Regions from separate parts of the Klebsiella sp. MISC125 genome, predicted to be linked through region 2. Evidence: predicted binding sites of a transcription regulator. Region 2 holds the regulator's gene; the other holds the start of a gene.

Region 1 (10,269 bases), 3.0 Mb from region 2:
GTATTTATCTACGCGCAGCCGGGCAATATTCCGCTGAGCATTTTCACGACCATATTATTTATTTTCGCAGCGCCGACGCCGCGCTTGATGAATTATCCGAGAGCGCCGCGCCAGAAGGGTTAACGCTGAGCGGCGTGGTTGAACAAAGTGCTTTTCTCGGCAACTTATATCGCCATAGCGTGCGCTGTCATGACCGTGTCCTGCTGGCGGATTCCGCGCACTGCTGGCCCGCGCATTCGCCGGTCAGGCTACATGTCCCGGCGCCCGCACTGCATATTTTTCCTTCATCACAAACCCATTAACTTCATCGCGTTCATTCTGGGGATAGACCATGTTTACGAAAACGAAAGCTGCGGTAGTGATTGCATTATTCCTGAGCTACGGCGCGCAGGCCGACACCGTTCTTCACGTTGCTACGGCGGGGGATCAGAATATGGTGGATTACGTCAAAACCTGGCTGGGGCCGAAGTTTGAAGCGGCGCATCCGGGAGTCAAAGTTCAGGTTGTCGGCACCGGTCCGGGAGACGCGGGGTCGAATAAAATCATTGAAAAGCTGACGGCGCAAAAAGAGAGCGGCGCGCAGAGCTGGGATATTGATGTGGCAGTGGTGCATCAGAAAGCCGGTGGTGAGCTGGTGGAGAAAGGGCTGCTGGAGAAGTATCGCCAGCAGATTAAGACCGGTTCAATGGTGAGCGCCGACAACGCGAAGAACGCCCTTGGGGTGAACGTCGACGGCTACGTTATGCCGATGTTTTTAAGCCAGACCGCCATTGCCTGGAATAGCGATGCCATTAAAACGCCTCCAGCGTCCTACGATGAACTGGTGAGCTGGGCGCAAAAAAATCCGCAGGCCTTTGGCTACAACGGCATTAAGAATGGCATGTCCGGCGTCAGCTTTGTGGTGGGCTGGATCTACGCCTACGGCACCGATGCCCAGCGTTTGTCTTCTCTGCCGTACGATAAAGGCGTTGAGAAAAATTGGGGGCAGGCTTACGAGAAGCTGAAAGCGTTTAATAAGAACGTTACCTTCACGCCGGGTAACGCCGGGACGCTCGATATGCTGAGCCGCGGCGAAATCATGATGGGGCCGGTGTGGGTGGATATGTTCTACAGCTGGAAAGATCAGGGCAAGCTGCCGCCGTCGATTAAGCTGTCGCTGCTGGCGCCGGGGATGCCGGGCCAACCGATGTACTACGTGACCCCGGCGAAGGCGGCGAACCCGCAGCTAGCGCGTGAGTTTATTGAACTGGCGACCAGCCCGGAAGTGCAGGCGCAGGGGATCGTGAAGCAGTTTAACTGGTATCCGGGGATTGACGCTGAACAGGTGAAGCCGAAGCTTGATGCGCAAACCTTGCAAAAACTGTTTGCTGAAATTTCGCCGCAGGCGCTGGCGGAATACGGTAAGAGCTTCCCGATTACGCCATATTTTGACGACATCAAAGAAGGCTATGAAAGCCAGGTCGCCAATTAATTGACTGCTGATGCTCAGGCGCGGCGTGACGTCGCCCTGAGCTTTTTCTTGTTGCTGACACCAGGTTTGCTATGCGTACTTCGCTGAAATATCTGCTGCTGGTCGCTCCGGCCGCGCTGATGATCGCCGTGCTCTTTTTATACCCGCTGGGCTTCTCGCTGATCGCCGCCTTTACCGACGATGCGCAGCGCCTCACGCTGGCTCATTTCCGTAAGGTATATGCGCTCTATTCCAGCGATATTCTGTTTACACTGATTATTGTGCTGGCTTCGGTGGCGCTGCTGGCGGTTCTCTCCATTACTCTTTCGGCGGTGATCACGCTCTCGCCCTGTCGCCCTATTGTCCGCATGCTGGGGTTTTTGTATCGCCTGCCGCTGTTTATCCCTTTTATCGTCGCCGCGCAGATGATGCGTACCTTTCTGGCCAAAAACGGCTTGATGAACAACGCGCTGGTGGCAACTGACCTCATCACTCCGCTGGAGACCGTCTCCTGGCTGGGTTGGAAGGGGATTATTATCACTTTTGTCTGGAAGCAACTGGCGTTTGCCACGTTGCTTATCTGTGGGGCAATGGCCGCGCTTGAGCAATCGCAAATTCTGGCGGCGCGTAATCTTGGGGCATCGCGTCCGCGTATTCTGTTCGACATTATTTTGCCGCAGGTGCTGCCAGCAATCGGCGTGGCGCTGGTGCTCTCCACCGTCACCATGATGTCGGTGCTGTCGGTCCCGCTGATGATAGGCGTCGGCTCGCCGACGATGATGACCGTGGATATGGCCTTCCGCGTTAATTCCTATGGCGACTATGCCGTCGCTAACGCGCTTGGCGTGGTGTCGTTGCTGATTTGCGGGGCGCTGTCGTGGTTTTATCTGCGCCATAGTCTGCAGCAAAAAGGGAGCGAATAATGAAAGAGGCAATCATGACACGACCGGGAACGCTGCTGGCGAAAGGCCGCAGAAAGCTGAGCGCCAGCCTGCCGCTACAAACGTTACTGGTAGTCTTTATGCTGCTGGCGATGTTTGGCCCGCTGCTGAACTTGCTCATCTGGACGGTGGCGGAGAGCTGGTTTTTCCCGCATTCACTGCCCAGCCAATGGGGGCTGAAATACTGGTATCAGGTATTCAGCCCCTACAGCGATGTGTCCGGCTCGCTGCTGACCAGCGTGCTGATTGCGCTGCTATCGGTGTTGGTATGTCTGCTGATCTCCATTCCGGCGGGCTACGCGCTTTCAAGGCGCGGGATGCCGCTACGGGTGTTGTTTATGCTGTTGTTTCTGATCCCGCAGGCGTTTCCCAATCTGACGGTGTACATGAATATCGCCCGGCTTTTCTATCAATGGGGGCTTAACGGCACGGTAGCGGGGGTTGTGTTGGTGCACAGCGTACATGGGTTGATGTATTCGGTGTGGATTTGCGTGGCGGCCTTTTCGGCGGTTGATCCGCTACTGGCGAGGGCTTCGCGTAATCTGGGGGCCGGACCGATTTACACCTTCTGGCATATTGTGCTGCCGCAGGCTTCGCCGGGAATTATCGCCGCCAGCATTTTTGTCTTTCTGGAATCGCTGGACGAATTTACCGGCACCTTTTTTGTCGGCGCGCCGGATATCACCACCTTGCCGCTGCTGCTGTATAACGCCAGTATGTCGGGCAACTATCAAGTATCGTCAATTACGGCGCTGATTTTACTGGTGCCGTCGCTGCTGTTTATGCTGGTGATTCATAAATTTATGCGCCCGGAGATGCTGTCGAAAATGGGCAAATAGCGGTAAAAAAAGCTTCCCGTTGGGAAGCTTTTTTTACATCAGGTCATCATCATCGGCCATTCCGGCGGGGTCTGACTCATCACTTCAATCATGACATCTTTGATATTGCCCCAGATCTTTGCAACGTCCAGCAGCGTAATACCTAACAGACCGGTGGCAAACCAACAGGCTGCGGCCAGGCCTACACAGCTACAAATAACCGCTAAACCGGCATAATCACTTTTACGCAGCTGAATATTCATCGAGCTGGCCAGGAACATCAGCACTGCGCTCACGAGTGGCCAGCGCAAAAGTACGACACTGGTAGTAATGGTAGCCATCAACCTTTCCTCAAAGAAATGCGGGAGCCTTTGACAACCTGACGAGACTAACGATGACGTGGTGCTCTGGCTATCTACAGGCAAACAAGAGAGTAATGAAACAACGTTCTTGTTTCATCAACTAATGTGAACTATATCACAATTGTTCTTTTATTCACCAGCCAAAAAAAGTACTTTTCTTGCGCTTATTAACCCCTTTATTTGAGTGGTTAATAAGAGAGGGAGGGATGTATCTTTCATTCAGAAGGCGATTATAAACGATAGCCAGCCGCAATTCTTTTTTATTAGCGTTTATGTTCTGCGGATTTTATTACTTATTCCCGCCAATTATACGGATAAACCGAATGAGATAGTGGAGCTAATCTCATTATGTTGAGAATGTTTCTCCAGCCTTCTATAAGTCAGTATTATTCATGATTCATAGTTATGAGGTTTTTACGTCAAAGTGTGGGTTGCTGAATTGCCCTGATTCATATCACAGTAAGCAGAGTCATCGGGGCCTTTCACCTTGATTAAGGCGTATCGCATGGATAAAAAGCGGAAATGAGTCATAGCTCGCCACATAAGGCGTTAAGAGTATTTGGCATCGTGCTGGTTATTCTGCTACCGGTGATGCTGGCATTGTGGTTTGCACAAATACGCGCCAAAGCAGAAACCACCGATCAGCTACGGGTGTTTTCTAAGCTGGCGCTGCAAAAAACTGAGGTGGTCATTCGTGAAGCCGATGAGGCGCGCGATAAAGCCAGGTTATATCAGGGGGAGCTATGCTCGCCACAGCATCAGCAATATATGTTGGGCATTGTTCGCGGCCTGCTCTACATCGACGATTTAATCTATGCTAATGGCACGCATTTTTTCTGCTCGACTTCGGTACGTCGCCAGGCCGGATGGCGCATTCCGGCTGCGACGTATACTAAAAAGCCGGATATTGCGATTTACTACTACCGCGAAACCCCTTTTTATCCCAGCTATGCCATGAACTATATGCAGCGCGGTCATTATGTGGCGGTGATTCATCCGCTTTCCTTTAGCGCGTTGATAACCAGCGACCGCGATCTGGCATGGGGCGTTTTTGATACCAAAACCAACCAGTTTTTTTCCGTCAGTACGAATGCAGACTCCGGTCAACTGCATCGGTTGATCCGTGATGAAGAGGCGTTTTTTCATCAGGATGGACGCGTTTATACCATTGCCCACTCCACCGTTCGCCCGATAGCCGTCATTATGTCCACTTCGCGGGTGAGCTATTATCAGAATTTTTATAATCAGGTCACGCTGACCCTGCCGCTAGGGCTGATTTGCAGCATCTTGCTTTTGCTGGTGTGGTCACGCACCCGACAGCAGTATCATTCTCCGCGCAGCATGCTGCAGCGAGCGCTAAACCGTCGCCAACTGTGCCTGTACTACCAACCGATCATAGATATCAAAAATAATTGCTGCGTGGGTGCCGAGGCGCTGTTGCGCTGGCCTGGATTTGATGGCCCGGTGATGAGCCCGGCGGAGTTTATCCCGCTGGCGGAAAATGAGGGGATGATTGCGCAGGTCACGGACTATGTGGTGGATGAGGTATTCGCCGATATGGGCGAGTTTCTGGCCCGGCACCCGCATTTATACGTGACAATCAACCTTTCGGCTTCGGATTTCCACTCCGCGAGATTGATTGAGCACATCAACGAAAAGGTCCACCGCCATGCAGTTAGCGTGGAGCAGATTAAAATCGAAGTGACTGAGCGCGGGTTTATCGATGTGCCGAAAACCACCCCGGTGATTCAGGCCTTCCGCGACGCGGGGTATGAAATTGCGATTGATGATTTTGGTACCGGCTACTCCAACCTGCACAACCTCCATTCGTTGAACGTTGACATCCTCAAGATTGATAAATCCTTCGTTGATGCGCTAACGAACAACAGCACCAGCCACCTGATTGCTGAACATATTATTCAGATGGCTAACAGCTTGCATTTAAAGATCGTTGCCGAAGGGGTTGAAACGGCCGACCAGGTGGCGTGGTTACAAAAGCACGGCGTGCAATACTGTCAGGGCTGGCACTTTGCGAAAGCGATGCCACCGCTGGAGTTTATGCAGTGGCTGACTAACGCCCGCACCAGCCTTTGCCCGCATCAACAACATCTTCACGCGGAGATTTGATGGCGATAGGCGCTGGGCGTGCGGTCGAACTCGCGGCGGAAAACCCGCGAAAATGTTTGCTGCGACACGTAGCCAAGATCCATCGCGATATCAAAAATAGGGCGCTGGGTGGTTCTTAGCGCTTCTGCGGCAAGCAGCAGGCGGCGCTGGCGAATGTAATCCCCCAGGGTTTGATGCATCACTGCACGAAACATCCGCTGCAGATACCATTTCGAATAGCCCGATTTTCTGGCGACTACATCAATGTTAAGTGGTTGATCGATATGTTCATCAATCCATTCAATAAGCGTTTGGATAATATCGTGATGGGACATATTGCGGCCTCTCTCAATTCTCGATTCGTCGTTTTGTCTGTGGGCGAGTATAATTCCTCAAGTTAACTTGAGGTAAAGCGCTTTATGGAAAAGAAATCCCCTCGCATCAAAATGCTGCTGACCCCCGGCGAAGTGGCAAAACGAACCGGTGTTGCTGTCTCCGCGCTGCACTTTTATGAAAGCAAGGGGCTGATTCACAGCCAGCGTAACGCCGGTAATCAGCGGCGCTATCGGCGTGATGTCCTGCGCGCGGTGGCGATCATTAAAATTGCGCAACGTATTGGTATTCCGCTGTCGACGATTGGCGATGCGTTCGGCGTGTTGCCGGAAGGGCATAACCTCAGCGCCAAGGAGTGGAAGATGCTGTCATCCCAGTGGCGGGAAGAGCTGGATCGGCGCATTCACACCCTGACCGCACTGCGCGATCAGCTGGATGGCTGCATTGGCTGCGGCTGCCTGTCGCGTCGCGACTGCCCGTTACGTAACCCTGGCGATAAGCTGGGCGAAGAGGGGACCGGCGCGCGGCTGTTGGAAGAGGAGTAAAAAAACTAAAGCGCCACAACAGGGCGCTTTAGTTGTTTTCCGGTCTTGGTCTTTCGCACTATCCCGCTGCTTCGCAGGAGGGTTTCCCCCGACGTCGGCTCCCCTCGGTATTGCGCAATGTGTTGATTGAGGTTCCGGTTTGTGCCGACAACTTAAGTGTGGCACTTCCCGCTGATTTTTCCTCTTTGGTTTGCCGGAAAATTTCCGTCATTCGCCGCCTGTTCCTATAGTTAATTTGAACAAACAGCGGGAGAGGCCCATGTTGACGGTACATCATCTTAATCAGTCGCGATCGCAGCGCGTGTTATGGGCACTGGAAGAGCTGCAACTGCCTTACCAGATAGTCTCTTATCAGCGGGGGAAAAATATGCTCGCCCCGGCGGAGTTGAAAGATATTCATCCGCTAGGTAAATCGCCGGTGGTGGAAGATAACGGCTACATCCTCGCGGAATCTGGCGCAATCCTCGAATATTTGCAGGAGACCTATGACAGCATTCAGCGGTTCAGGCCGCAGTCGATAGAAGATAAGTTGCAATACCGTTTTTGGCTGCACTACGCCGAAGGTTCGCTGATGCCGCTGCTGCTGATGAAACTGGTGTTCGCCAGCCTCGGTAAACCCCCAGTACCGTTCGGCATGCGCACTTTAGGCAATGCGTTAGGCAAGGGCGTACAAAAAGCCTGGCTTGATCGGCAAGTGGAAACGCACGCCCGTTTTATTGAAGAGCATCTTTCCCGACACCGATGGTTTGCCGGAGCCGAACTGAGTATGGCGGATATCCAGATGAGCTTCCCGGCGATGGCGTTGCTGGCGCGCGGCGGTGTGGACCATTTACCGCATCTGACGCAGTGGGTACAGCGCATAGAGCAGCGCCCGGCGTGGCAGAGGGCGATTGAGCGCGGTGGTCCTTTTACCTTACCTAGTGGGTGAAGCATTACTAAAGCCGATGACTGGAAAAAGTTGCTATCAGTGCAATGCAAAAATGTTACCGGATTGCGCATGGACGATAACGTTTGCGCATCGGCTGGTTATTTCCTGAACGTCATAAGCGAAATTTAGCGAAATACGGCAATCTTCAGTTGAAAAGGCCCATCTAAAGGCTGGATAATCGTTTGCCTTTTTATTTTGCTCATCATTTCCTCTGCTAACAGGGGGGAGCAAAGTCATTCTTCACACCGTATTGTATGCGCGGAGTTAAACGTTTGCTTTTCACAGCCCCTGGCGCTGCGATGTAGCACAAGGAGATCGCGTTTAACTGGCAGTGGATGGTCCACCTCGCATCCAAACGAACGATAAAAATTCTCAGGGGAAGTTTTCTATGTCTACGCCTTCAGCGCGTACCGGCGGTTCATTGGACGCCTGGTTTAAAATTTCTGCTCGCGGCAGCACCGTGCGCCAGGAAATCGTTGCCGGTCTTACGACCTTTCTGGCGATGGTGTATTCCGTCATCGTGGTGCCGGGGATGCTCGGAAAAGCCGGTTTCCCACCGGCGGCGGTCTTTGTCTCCACCTGCCTGGTGGCGGGCGTTGGCTCTCTGCTGATGGGACTGTGGGCGAACCTGCCGCTGGCAATTGGCTGCGCGATTTCGCTGACCGCCTTTACCGCCTTTAGCCTGGTGTTGGGCCAACAGATCAGTATTCCGGTAGCGTTGGGTGCCGTGTTCCTGATGGGCGTGCTGTTTACCGTGATTTCCGCAACCGGTATTCGTAGCTGGATCTTGCGTAACCTGCCGCAGGGCGTTGCGCACGGCACGGGGATTGGTATCGGCCTGTTCCTGCTGCTGATCGCCGCCAACGGCGTTGGTCTGGTCATTAAAAACCCGCTGGACGGTCTGCCGGTGGCGTTGGGTAATTTCGACAGCTTCCCGGTGATTATGTCGCTGGTGGGGCTGGCGGTGATTATCGGCCTCGAAAAACTCAAAGTGCCGGGCGGTATCCTGCTGACGATTATCGGCGTGTCGATTATCGGTCTGATTTTCGATCCTAACGTTCACTTCTCCGGTGTTTTCGCTATGCCGTCGCTGAGCGACGAGCACGGCAACTCGCTGATCGGTAGCCTGGATATCGTGGGCGCGCTGAACCCCATCGTTCTGCCGAGCGTGCTGGCGCTGGTGATGACCGCAGTATTTGATGCTACCGGCACCATCCGCGCGGTGGCCGGCCAGGCAAACTTGCTGGATAAAGATGGGCAGATTATCAACGGCGGCAAAGCATTGACCACTGACTCCCTGAGCAGCGTCTTCTCAGGTCTGGTTGGCGCGGCTCCGGCAGCGGTCTATATCGAGTCAGCCGCAGGTACTGCCGCGGGCGGTAAAACCGGCCTGACTGCGGTAACCGTTGGCGTGCTGTTCCTGCTGATCCTGTTCCTCTCTCCGCTCTCTTATCTGGTACCGGCGTACGCGACGGCTCCGGCGCTGATGTACGTTGGCTTGCTGATGCTGAGCAACGTGGCGAAAATCGACTTTAACGATTTTGTCGATGCGATGGCGGGCCTGATTACGGCGGTCTTTATCGTTCTGACCTGTAACATCGTTACCGGCATTATGATTGGCTTTGCTTCACTGGTGATTGGTCGTCTGGTGTCCGGGGAGTGGCGCAAGCTGAACCTGGGGACGGTGATCATCGCGGCGGCGTTGGTTATTTTCTACGCTGGCGGCTGGGCGATTTAACTTTTTCTGCTAATCACGGGCGGCTTTGGCCGCCCGATTTATTTTTAAGCCACATCCTGTTTCCTTTTGCGTTAATCTGAGTAGCGTACCATTTCGAGACATGACGCCTCAGATGTAAAAAAAGAAAACGCAGCAAACAGGGAACACATGGAAATATTCTTTACCATACTCATCATGACCCTCGTGGTCTCTCTCTCCGGGGTGGTTACACGCGTACTGCCCTTTCAGGTTCCACTACCTTTAATCCAAATAGCCATTGGCGCGATGCTGGCCTGGCCTACCTTTGGACTACACGTCGAATTCGACCCTGAACTCTTTCTGGTTCTGTTTATCCCGCCGCTGCTATTTGCTGATGGCTGGAAGACGCCGACCCGCGAATTCATTGAGCATGGGCGAGAAATATTTGGTCTGGCGCTAGCGCTGGTGCTGGTGACGGTGGTCGGTATTGGCTACCTCATCTACTGGATCGTGCCGGGCATTCCGCTGATACCGGCCTTCGCGCTGGCGGCGGTGCTGTCACCGACGGATGCCGTAGCGCTCTCAGGGATTGTTGGTGAAGGGCGCATCCCGAAAAAAATTATGGGGATTTTGCAGGGTGAGGCGCTGATGAACGACGCCTCCGGCCTGGTCTCCCTGAAGTTTGCCGTCGCGGTAGCGATGGGCACGATGGTCTTTACCGTCGGCGGAGCGACGGTAGAGTTCTTCAAAGTGGCGGTGGGCGGCATTCTTGCAGGATTCGTGGTCAGTTGGCTGTACGGGCGTTCAATGCGCTTTCTTAGCCGTTGGGGCGGCGATGAACCGGCAACGCAGATTGTCCTGCTGTTCCTGCTGCCGTTCGCTTCCTACCTGATTGCCGAACATATCGGTTTTTCCGGGATCCTGGCGGCGGTTGCTGCGGGGATGACCATCACCCGTTCCGGCGTGATGCGCAGCGCACCGCTGGCGATGCGCCTGCGTGCTAACAGCACCTGGGCGATGCTGGAATTCGTGTTTAACGGCATGGTTTTCCTGCTGTTGGGGCTGCAGTTGCCGGATATTCTGTCGAGCT
Region 2 (10,269 bases):
CATCGCGCTAAGCGTTGATAACGCGGCTGAAGCCTGTGAGCGTATTCGCCAGAACGGTGGCAACGTGACGCGTGAAGCGGGTCCGGTCAAAGGCGGCACCACGGTTATCGCTTTTGTCGAAGATCCGGATGGTTACAAAATTGAACTGATTGAAGAGAAAGATGCCGGCAAAGGCCTCGGCAACTAATCTGCTTCGGGCGTCCATCGGCGGCGCCCGCTGTTTTATCCCCCTTCCTGCTGCAAGCGGTGGCAAAATTTGCCATAATGCGCGCTACTTTTTTCCAGCTAAGAGAATCTGATGTCCGAGAACGCTCAACTTAATGGTCTGTGCGACCGTTTTCGCGGTTTCTATCCTGTGGTAATTGATGTTGAAACCGCGGGATTTAATGCCAAAACCGACGCCCTGCTGGAGATCGCCGCTATTACGTTGAAAATGGATGAGCAAGGCTGGCTGATGCCGGACGAAACGCTGCATTTTCATGTTGAACCTTTCGAGGGTGCCAACCTGCAGCCTGAAGCTCTGGCCTTTAACGGGATTAACCCGAACGATCCTGAGCGCGGCGCGGTGAGCGAATATGATGCCCTGCACGCGATTTTCAAAATGATCCGCAAAGGGATGAAAGAGAGCGATTGTAGCCGTGCCATTATGGTCGCCCATAACGCCACATTCGATCATGGTTTTACCATGGCGGCTGCCGAGCGCGCGAGCCTGAAGCGCAACCCTTTCCACCCGTTCGTGACATTCGATACGGCGGCACTAAGCGGGCTTGCGCTCGGCCAGACGGTGTTGTCGAAAGCCTGCATCGCCGCGGGTATGGCATTTGATGGCACCCAAGCGCACTCGGCGCTTTACGATACCGAACAAACCGCGCAGCTGTTTTGCGAAATCGTCAATCGTTGGAAACGACTTGGCGGCTGGCCGTTACCGGTAGCCGAAGAATAGTAGAGACAAAAAAAGCGACTCCACCAGAAGTCGCTTTTTTATTGGCAGCAAAAATTACTCTGCTTTCGGCTCGTCAGTCTTGTACTTAGCGGCCGTTTCTTTGATCAACGTTTGCAGTTCGCCGCGCTGATACATCTCAATAATGATGTCGCAACCGCCAACCAGTTCGCCATCAACCCACAGTTGCGGGAAAGTCGGCCAGTTTGCGTATTTCGGCAGCTCTGCGCGGATGTCCGGGTTCTGCAGAATGTCGACGTAAGCAAAACGTTCGCCACAGGCAGACAGCGCCTGCACGGCCTGGGCGGAGAAACCGCAGCTTGGCAGTTTCGGGGACCCTTTCATGTACAGCAGGATTGGGTTTTCAGCGATTTGATGTTGGATTTTTTCTAAAGTCGTGCTCATTGTCTTGCTTCCTTAAACTTCTCTACGGCAGTAATTTGTCATTGTAGCGTCCTGAACGCAGGACCGATAATAACATTTTTGTCACTCTTCACATTTTATCTTCTGTGCCCAGAAGTTGCCTCAAAAATATCATTTTATCGTCTGACGCAAGAGTGTGTTGCTCATTTTTCATGCGACATGGTTATTGTCTGACGTATTTTTTTGCAATCGTTAACCAAACGACACTTTAGATACAAAAGAATATTAACTCTCAGGGTTTTTATGCTTTAGAATCGATGCAGTTTGTCATTCATCGTCAGGCATCTGTATATGTCTGTAATTTAATCAGGGGATTGCTCAGTGGCGCGTCTTAACAAAATCGCGATTTCGCTCTGTGCATTACTTATTACGTCGATCTCATTTACGCCGCTGGCGCATGCTTCCGGGCATACGCACGCTTCGGCTACGCCAAAAGCGCATCCGGCCAAAGGCACTACCGCAGAGCGTAAGAAAAAAGCAGCCAGTTCCAAAAGTAAAACCACCGCTAAAACCTCCAGCAAGAAAACATCGACCGCCAGCCGCGCAAAAGCCCCTACCCGCACAACCGCCTCAAGCCAAACCGCGCTTAACCGTCAGGTTGCCGGTGCAAGCAAAAAATGCGTATTGCGCAAAGGCTACAAAAAGCAGTGCGCTAGCTCGACAAAATCGGTAGCAGAAAGCAAAGTCGCCAGAGCAAGCGTGCAGAAAAAGTGCGTCGTGCGCAAAGGCTATAAAACCCGCTGTAAACCTGTCGCTGATGAGCCTCAGTTGACCATCGCCGATGCGCATAAAGCTCGGGTACAAAAGGCGCAAAGCACCGCCATGTCGAAGTTAATGGATCAGATTGGCAAACCTTATCGCTGGGGTGGTACTTCGCCGCGAACCGGGTTTGATTGCAGCGGTCTGGTCTATTATGCCTATAAAGATCTGGTAAAAATTCACATCCCGCGTACCGCTAATGAAATGTATCATCTGCGCGATGCCCGCCCGGTCGATCGCGGTGAGCTGCAAAGCGGTGATTTAGTCTTCTTCCGCACCCGTGGGCGCGGTACCGCCGATCACGTTGGTGTCTATGTCGGCAACGGTAAATTTATCCAGTCCCCGCGCACCGGTCGCGATATTCAAATAACCTCGCTGAGTGAAGATTACTGGGAACGCCATTACGTTGGCGCGCGCCGCGTCATGACGCCAAAAACCATTCGCTAATTCTGCCTCGTCGCTTCTGCGGCGGGGTAACACTCTCTTTTGCCACATCTTTTAATTTGCTACTATTACCTTGCGTAATACATGGTTATTGCGCGAACTATACCCAAAATAATTCCAGTTGTATCAAGGCGGCAACTAAGCGCATCCCCGGGAGCGTACAAATAGTACGTGACCGGGGTAAGTGCAGGCAGCCAACAAAGATGCGGCTGGAAGTATGAAGGGTATAACTATAAAAAGGAGAGTAGCAATGTCGTTCGAATTACCTGCATTACCATATGCAAAAGACGCCCTCGCGCCGCACATTTCCGCAGAAACCCTGGAATACCATTACGGTAAACACCACCAGGCCTACGTCACCAATCTCAACAACCTGATCAAAGGCACCGCGTTTGAAGGCAAGACCTTAGAAGAAATCGTTCGCTCTTCCGATGGCGGCGTTTTTAACAACGCAGCTCAGGTCTGGAACCACACCTTCTACTGGAACTGCCTGGCACCAAACGCTGGCGGCGAACCTGAAGGTGAACTGGCGGCAGCTATCGCTAAATCCTTCGGCAGCTTTGCTGATTTCAAAGCAAAATTCACCGATGCGGCAGCGAAAAACTTTGGTGCTGGCTGGACCTGGCTGGTGAAAAATGCTGATGGTAGCCTGGCGATTGTTTCCACCAGCAACGCCGGTACGCCGCTGACCAGCGACGCAACCCCGCTGCTGACCGTGGATGTCTGGGAACACGCTTACTACATCGACTACCGTAATGCGCGTCCGAACTATCTGGAACACTTCTGGGCGCTGGTGAACTGGAAATTTGTGGCGGCCAATCTGGCGGCATAAAAGCAAACCGCAGAAGGATTGCGCCTTCTGCGGTTATTTTTCACTTCACTCACAATTCACATACTTTTCATGAACGATTAGTGGTTAGCAAAAGCCTCTTCCGGCTGCGACCGACCGCTGAAAAACACCAGCAGTAGCGCAACGCCCGCAATGATCGCTCCCATCACTGGGACGAATGCATAGCCCAGCCCACCAGATATCACCGCACCACCGGCGGCTGCGCCTAACGCGTTACCGAGGTTGAAAGCGCCGATATTAACCGATGATGACAGCCCGGGAGCTTCGTGAGCCACGCGCATCACGCGCATCTGCAGTGGCGGAACTACCGCAAAAGTCGCGGCACCCCAGACAACCATACTTATAGCAGCACCAATTTGTGACTGGGCCAGCAGCGGGATCGCCAGCATGATCACCATCAACAGCAGCAGAAAGCCCTTCAACGTCCCGGAAACCGAGCGGTCGGCAAACTTACCGCCAAGGTAGTTACCCAGCGAGAAGCCTACGCCAATCAGTACCAACATCGCGGTCACAAACAGTGGCGATGCGTTAGTGATGCTGTGCAGGACCGGTGATATATAGGTGTAAAGCGTAAACATCGCCCCTGCCCCCAGAACGGTGGTCAGCAGCGCTGACAGCACCTGCGGGCGCATCAGTACTGAAAGTTCCTGCTTAACATCAGGCCGCTCACCCGCGCTTCCTTTTGGCAGGGAAAACCACAGGCTGACCATCGCCACCACGCCGAGACCCGCCGTTGCAAGGAACGACATTCGCCAGCCGATAGTTTCCCCCAACCAGGTCGCCGCCGGAACGCCGCCAATGTTGGCAATTGTCAGCCCCATAAACATGGTCGCCACGGCGCTGGCCTGCTTATGCTTCGGCACTACGCTCGCCGCCACCACCGAGCCGAGCCCAAAAAAAGCGCCGTGATTGAGGCTGGTGATAATGCGCGACAGCAGTAGCGTGGTGTAATCCGGTGCAATTGAAGAGAGCACGTTACCAAGAGTAAAAATCGCCATCAGGAAAATCAGCGCATTTCTGCGCGCGCGGTGCGAAAGCAGTAGAGTCATCAGCGGCGCGCCAACCATCACCCCAATGGCATAGGCACTAATAAGCATTCCCGCAGCCGGAATAGAGACATCCACGCCTTTGGCGATAACCGGTAGTAGCCCCATCGGGGAGAACTCGGTAGTACCGATACCGAAGGCACCGATCGCCAGAGCGAGCAGGGGAAAGTTGATTTTCATTCAATGACTCCATCGGGCCGTCTTCAGCGACGGCATCTCATCAGAAGCCAAAAGCATGACATCAATCACAGAAAAACAAAAGTAAACGAAATGGCAAAAGATTTTTGCGAAATTGATAATAATGGCGGAAAAAGAAAAGGGAGAACGATGTCTCCCTCATATTGGAATTAGTGCAGTATGGCGGTCAGCCCTGCGGCGACAATCAAACCCAGAACAATAATCGTCGTTGTCAGCGAAAACTTTAAATCTGTATCCATCAATTTTTCCCCTTGATTATCCCCACATGAAAAGTGAGCTTGCTCATTTTTACATAGATTAGCGCAAATATCTTCCGAGATTTAGAGGGATGCACATTTTTGCTCTTCCCCTTTGCCCCAAGATCGGACAAAATCCCACGCTAATTTGAAAGCGTATCGGCCATTGACCCCTTCCTGTCGTTCTGTGTCGTTTTCCCGACGTGATGCAATGTTCAATTTTGGCATCAGGGTGTGTACAGGCAAACGTTTACGTACCGATTAACGGGCGATCAGGTCAAGGTCTGGAGTGAGAAGTAATGGCAACTATTAAAGATGTAGCGAAGCGCGCAAACGTTTCCACTACAACAGTATCACATGTAATTAACAAAACGCGTTTCGTTGCGGAAGAGACACGCAACGCTGTGTGGGCTGCGATTAAAGAACTGCACTACTCCCCCAGCGCCGTTGCTCGCAGCCTGAAGGTTAATCACACTAAGTCTATCGGATTGCTGGCGACCAGCAGCGAAGCGGCCTATTTTGCCGAAATTATCGAATCCGTTGAGAAAAGTTGCTTCCAGAAGGGCTATACCCTGATTCTCGGCAACGCATGGAACGATCCGGAGAAACAGCGCGCCTACCTGTCAATGATGGCGCAGAAGCGCGTGGACGGCCTGCTGGTGATGTGTTCTGAGTATCCTGAGTCGGTACTGAGCATGCTGGAAGAATATCGCCATATTCCGATGGTCGTGATGGACTGGGGTGAAGCAAAAGCCGACTTCACCGACTCGGTTATCGATAACGCCTTCGAAGGGGGTTATATCGCCGGGCGCTATCTGGTGGAACGCGGTCATCGCGAAATTGGCGTGATCCCCGGCCCGCTTGAGCGGAACACCGGTGCCGGCCGCCTGGCGGGCTTTATGAAAGCGATGGAAGAAGCGCAGATCAACGTTCCTGAAAACTGGGTCGTGCAAGGTGATTTCGAGCCGGAATCCGGCTACCGCGCGATGCAGCAAATCCTCAGCCAACACCATCGCCCGACGGCGATTTTCTGCGGCGGGGATATCATGGCGATGGGCGCTATTTGTGCAGCAGATGAAATGGGTCTGCGCGTGCCGCAGGATATTTCGCTGATCGGTTATGACAATGTGCGCAACGCCCGCTACTTCAGCCCGGCGCTGACCACCATCCATCAGCCAAAAGATTCTCTGGGCGAAGCGGCCTTCAACATGCTGCTGGACCGCATCGTCAACAAGCGCGAAATTTCCCAGTCTATTGAAGTACATCCGCGCCTGGTCGAACGTCGATCCGTGGCCGACGGTCCGTTTGTCGATTATCGCCGTTAATTCTCCTCGCGGCGCCGGCTATTCCGGCGCCCGCAGCCACTCCCTGTTCAGCGTTTCACTGTCGCCAAGGTAATCCAGCAGCCACATCAGCGCCGGTGAAGCATCGCTTTGTTGCCACGTCAGGCAGCAGGCCGCATCAGGGAATGGGTTTTCCAGCGCCAGCGCCGTCCATTCTCCGCTATCAATTCGCGGCTGTGCAAAATGCTTTGGCACCATGCCAACACACAACCCTGCGCTGAGGCAAGTCGCGGAAGCGTCCCAGTCCGGTACCACCACCCTCTTCTGATTATCCAGCAGCCACGTCGTGCGTTTCGGTAGCGAGCGTGAAGTATCTTCCCGTACCAGCGACGGCCAGTTGCGCAACACATCGTCGCTTAACGGGCCGTCTATTTTCGCCAAAGGATGATCGCTGGCCACCACGCAATCCCAACTCAGCATCCCCATATCGCGAAACGCATAGCGCCCACCGACGGGAATAGAGCGCGTCGCGCCGATAGCTAATTCCACGCGGCCATCAGCTAACGCATCCCAGACGCCGTTGAATACCTCCTGAAAGACAATCAGTTCAACGTCATCAAAATGACGATAGAAATCAACGATCATTTGCCGCATGCGCGCCGGTTTGACGATGTCATCGACGGCAATGGATAGCTGCCCGCGCCAACCGTTGGCTATCTGCTGGCACTGCTGGCGAGTGATCTGCATTTTTTTGATAACAGAGCGCCCTTCCTGCAAAAACCAGACCCCGGCCGGGGTTAATTCGACATCACGGTGACGACGTTCAAAGAGCGGAACCGCCAGCCACTCTTCCAACTGACGCACGGTATAACTCACCGCTGAAGGTACGCGGTGTAGCTCCTGCGCCGCTGCGCTAAAACTGCCGTTACGCGCAACAGCATCAACCACCTCAAGTGAGTATTCTGACCACATATTCTGCCTACAAAATTTTTGAATCCACCTGACAAATATTAGCGTTTCACAAGCCCGAATGCACTCCCTACACTCTGCCGCACCGTACCTGCATCAATAACAAGAGAATTTTATGCAACAATTGCAACAACCTGGGAAAGGATTTTTAGTCTGGCTGGCCGGGCTCAGCGTGCTCGGCTTTCTGGCCACCGATATGTATCTGCCGGCTTTCGCCGCGATCCAACAAGATCTCAACACTTCAGCGGCTTCAGTCAGCGCCAGCCTGAGCTTGTTCCTGGCAGGCTTTGCCATTGGACAGCTTTTTTGGGGGCCGCTCTCCGACCGTTACGGACGCAAGCCGGTACTGCTAAGCGGCCTGGCCATTTTCGCAATCGGCTGTCTGGGGATGCTTTGGGTGCAAGATGCCACGCTGATGCTGGCGCTGCGCTTCATTCAGGCGATTGGCGTTTGCGCCGCCGCCGTGACCTGGCAAGCGATGGTGACCGATTACTACCCAGCCCATCGCACAAACCGTATTTTTGCCGCCATTATGCCACTGGTGGGCTTGTCTCCAGCACTGGCGCCGCTGCTCGGTAGCTGGCTGCTGGTTCATTTCGAATGGCAGGCTATTTTCGCCGTTCTGTTCGCGATAACCCTGTTGCTCATGCTGCCGGCCTTGCGCCTGAAAGCGGCGAAAAAGACGGTTGTCGGCACCCAGCAGAAGCTGACTTTCCTTGCCCTACTACGCTCGCGCGAATACAGCGGCAACGTGCTGATTTATGCCGCCTGCTCCGCCAGCTTTTTCGCATGGTTGACCGGCTCGCCATTTATTCTTCACGAGATGGGGTACAGCCCGACCGTTATCGGCCTGAGCTACGTTCCGCAAACTATCGCGTTTCTGGTTGGCGGTTACGGCTGCCGTGCGGCTTTACAAAAATGGTCAGGGCAGCAGATCCTGCCGTGGCTGCTGGTGATTTTCTCCATCAGCGTTGCCGCTACCTGGCTGGTAGGTTTGCAGGCTAACGCCACGCTTGTCGGATTAATGATTCCGTTCTGTGCAATGGCGGTGGTAAATGGCGGTATTTATCCTATCGTCGTTGCTCAGGCGCTGAAGCCGTTCCCGCAGGCGACCGGTCGCGCCGCAGCTTTGCAAAATACCTTACAGTTGGGTCTTTGCTTTATCGCCAGCTTGCTGGTTTCTACGCTGATAGCGACACCGCTGCAAACCACCACCAGCGTGATGCTTATCTCCATTGTGCTGGCCGGTATCGGTTACCGTATGCAGTACAAGGCCACCGCGTTGGCAACAGAATCGTCACATGCTTAAGGTAATCTTCAGATAGTGTTAAGGTCCAGTAATTAGCTTGCTAACATATTTTTATTGAAAGCCTGTTTTTAGCGGCCTATACTGGATCCGGCATCACATAAATAGAAAGATTAATTGATTTAACGGGAGCAGGATGCGTCCCGTTTCTCCATGGAAGGCCTTTCGGCAAGGGTTATCTCCCTTCCTCTGTTCTACGTCGGATAGCAGCCTCACGGATTGTCCGTGAGATTTCTCACAAAGCCAGAAAAGCGTCTACGCTGTTTTAAGGTTCTGATCACTTGGGCGTGATGGAGAAGCTATGAGTTCATCGTGTATAGAAGAAGTAAGCGTACCAAATGATGATTGGTACCGGATTGTCGCTGAATTATTAGGCCGTGCGGGCATCGAAATTAACGGTCCTGCCCCCTCCGATCTGCGGATTAAAAACCCCCTCTTTTTTAAGCGCGTTTTACAAGAAGGGTCGCTGGGATTGGGAGAGAGCTATATGGACGGCTGGTGGGATTGCGAGCGGCTGGATTTATTTTTCCACAAGGTCTTACGCGCCGGACTGGAAAATCAACTTCCCCACCATTTTAAAGATACCCTTCGCATCGCGGGCGCTCGCTTATTCAATTTGCAAAGTAAAAAAAGGTCCTGGATAGTCGGCAAAGAACATTACGACTTAGGTAACGATCTTTTCAGCCGCATGCTCGACCCTTTTATGCAATATTCCTGCGGATACTGGAAAGATGCGCAGAATCTGGAAGATGCACAGCAGGCAAAATTAGATCTGATCTGTCAAAAGCTGCAGCTTGAACCCGGAATGCGGGTGCTGGATATTGGCTGCGGCTGGGGTGGTCTGGCTTACTATATGGCTAAAAACTACCAGGTCAGCGTTGTTGGTGTCACTATTTCAGCCGAACAGCAAAAGATGGCCCAGCAGCGTTGTGAAGGGCTGGACGTAACAATTCTGCTTCAGGACTATCGCGATTTGCATGATAGTTTTGACCGCATTGTTTCCGTTGGTATGTTTGAACATGTCGGGCCTAAAAATTACGACACCTATTTTGACGTGGTGGATCGTAATTTAAAAGCTGACGGTCGTTTCCTGCTGCACACAATCGGCTCGAAAAAAACCGATCATAGCGTCGACCCGTGGATTAATAAATATATCTTCCCCAACGGTTGTCTGCCGTCGGTACGCCACATCGCACAGGCCAGTGAAACGCATTTCGTGATGGAAGATTGGCATAATTTCGGTGCCGATTATGACACCACGCTAATGGCATGGTATGAGCGTTTCCTCAATAGCTGGCCGGAAATCGCTGACAACTATTCGGAAAGATTCAAACGTATGTTTAGCTATTACCTGAATGCCTGTGCTGGTGCTTTTCGCGCCCGCGATATTCAGCTCTGGCAGGTGGTTTTTTCTCGCGGTGTCGAGCACGGCCTGCGCGTGGCTCGCTAATCGCTGTCCCTCCTGCGCCGCTGGCGCAGGGATTTCTTTTTTACTCACCGCGACGGCAGTAACCAATGCATTTATCAATCCAGCCTAGAACGCTTTCCTGACGACATATCGCCCCCTCAAGCACAATAAAATCACCAAACCTGTCGCTCTCAAGAGGCGGAACCTGCGGGTACTGCTCCATCGTTTTTTGCAACACATTCAGCCTTTCAAGGTGTTGAATACGCTGGTTTTCCAGCAGATGGATACGGGTGTCTAAATCCAGATAGTGGGAAAAATACATGCGAACCCGAAAAACGTCTTTCGCCGTTTTTTCGATGGGCTCGTCTTTATGCAACCATTTCAGCAGTTCATCTCGCCCGGCTTCG

What was found. Region 2 encodes PurR, which represses purine synthesis genes. Its sites were predicted from a motif close to CANGCAAACGTTTGCNTG; they were not measured.
Region 1: ACMYSL_RS27010 (NCS2 family permease) is a predicted target of PurR. The motif match lies at 7,745-7,762, and genes of this name have one in related genera.

What each region holds. Positions count from the first base shown of each region.
Region 1 covers NZ_CP180448.1:5,765,433-5,775,701, reverse strand. Annotated here, with positions in the region: gene ACMYSL_RS27055 (ABC transporter ATP-binding protein) at 1-302, shown strand, start outside; gene ACMYSL_RS27050 (ABC transporter substrate-binding protein) at 332-1,471, shown strand; gene ACMYSL_RS27045 (ABC transporter permease) at 1,543-2,373, shown strand; gene ACMYSL_RS27040 (ABC transporter permease) at 2,373-3,230, shown strand; gene ACMYSL_RS27035 (YjcB family protein) at 3,269-3,550, opposite strand; gene ACMYSL_RS27030 (EAL domain-containing protein) at 4,094-5,698, shown strand; gene soxS (superoxide response transcriptional regulator SoxS) at 5,683-6,012, opposite strand; gene soxR (redox-sensitive transcriptional activator SoxR) at 6,097-6,555, shown strand; gene ACMYSL_RS27015 (glutathione S-transferase family protein) at 6,815-7,483, shown strand; gene ACMYSL_RS27010 (NCS2 family permease) at 7,872-9,221, shown strand; gene ACMYSL_RS27005 (Na+/H+ antiporter) at 9,369-10,269, shown strand, end outside.
Region 2 covers NZ_CP180448.1:2,756,537-2,766,805, reverse strand. Annotated here, with positions in the region: gene gloA (lactoylglutathione lyase) at 1-187, shown strand, start outside; gene rnt (ribonuclease T) at 299-943, shown strand; gene ACMYSL_RS13105 (Grx4 family monothiol glutaredoxin) at 998-1,345, opposite strand; gene ACMYSL_RS13100 (C40 family peptidase) at 1,685-2,569, shown strand; gene sodB (superoxide dismutase [Fe]) at 2,817-3,398, shown strand; gene ACMYSL_RS13090 (MFS transporter) at 3,476-4,642, opposite strand; gene ACMYSL_RS13085 (YnhF family membrane protein) at 4,810-4,899, opposite strand; gene purR (HTH-type transcriptional repressor PurR) at 5,196-6,221, shown strand; gene punR (DNA-binding transcriptional activator PunR) at 6,240-7,151, opposite strand; gene punC (purine nucleoside transporter PunC) at 7,273-8,457, shown strand; gene cfa (cyclopropane fatty acyl phospholipid synthase) at 8,756-9,904, shown strand; gene ACMYSL_RS13060 (PadR family transcriptional regulator) at 9,945-10,269, opposite strand, start outside.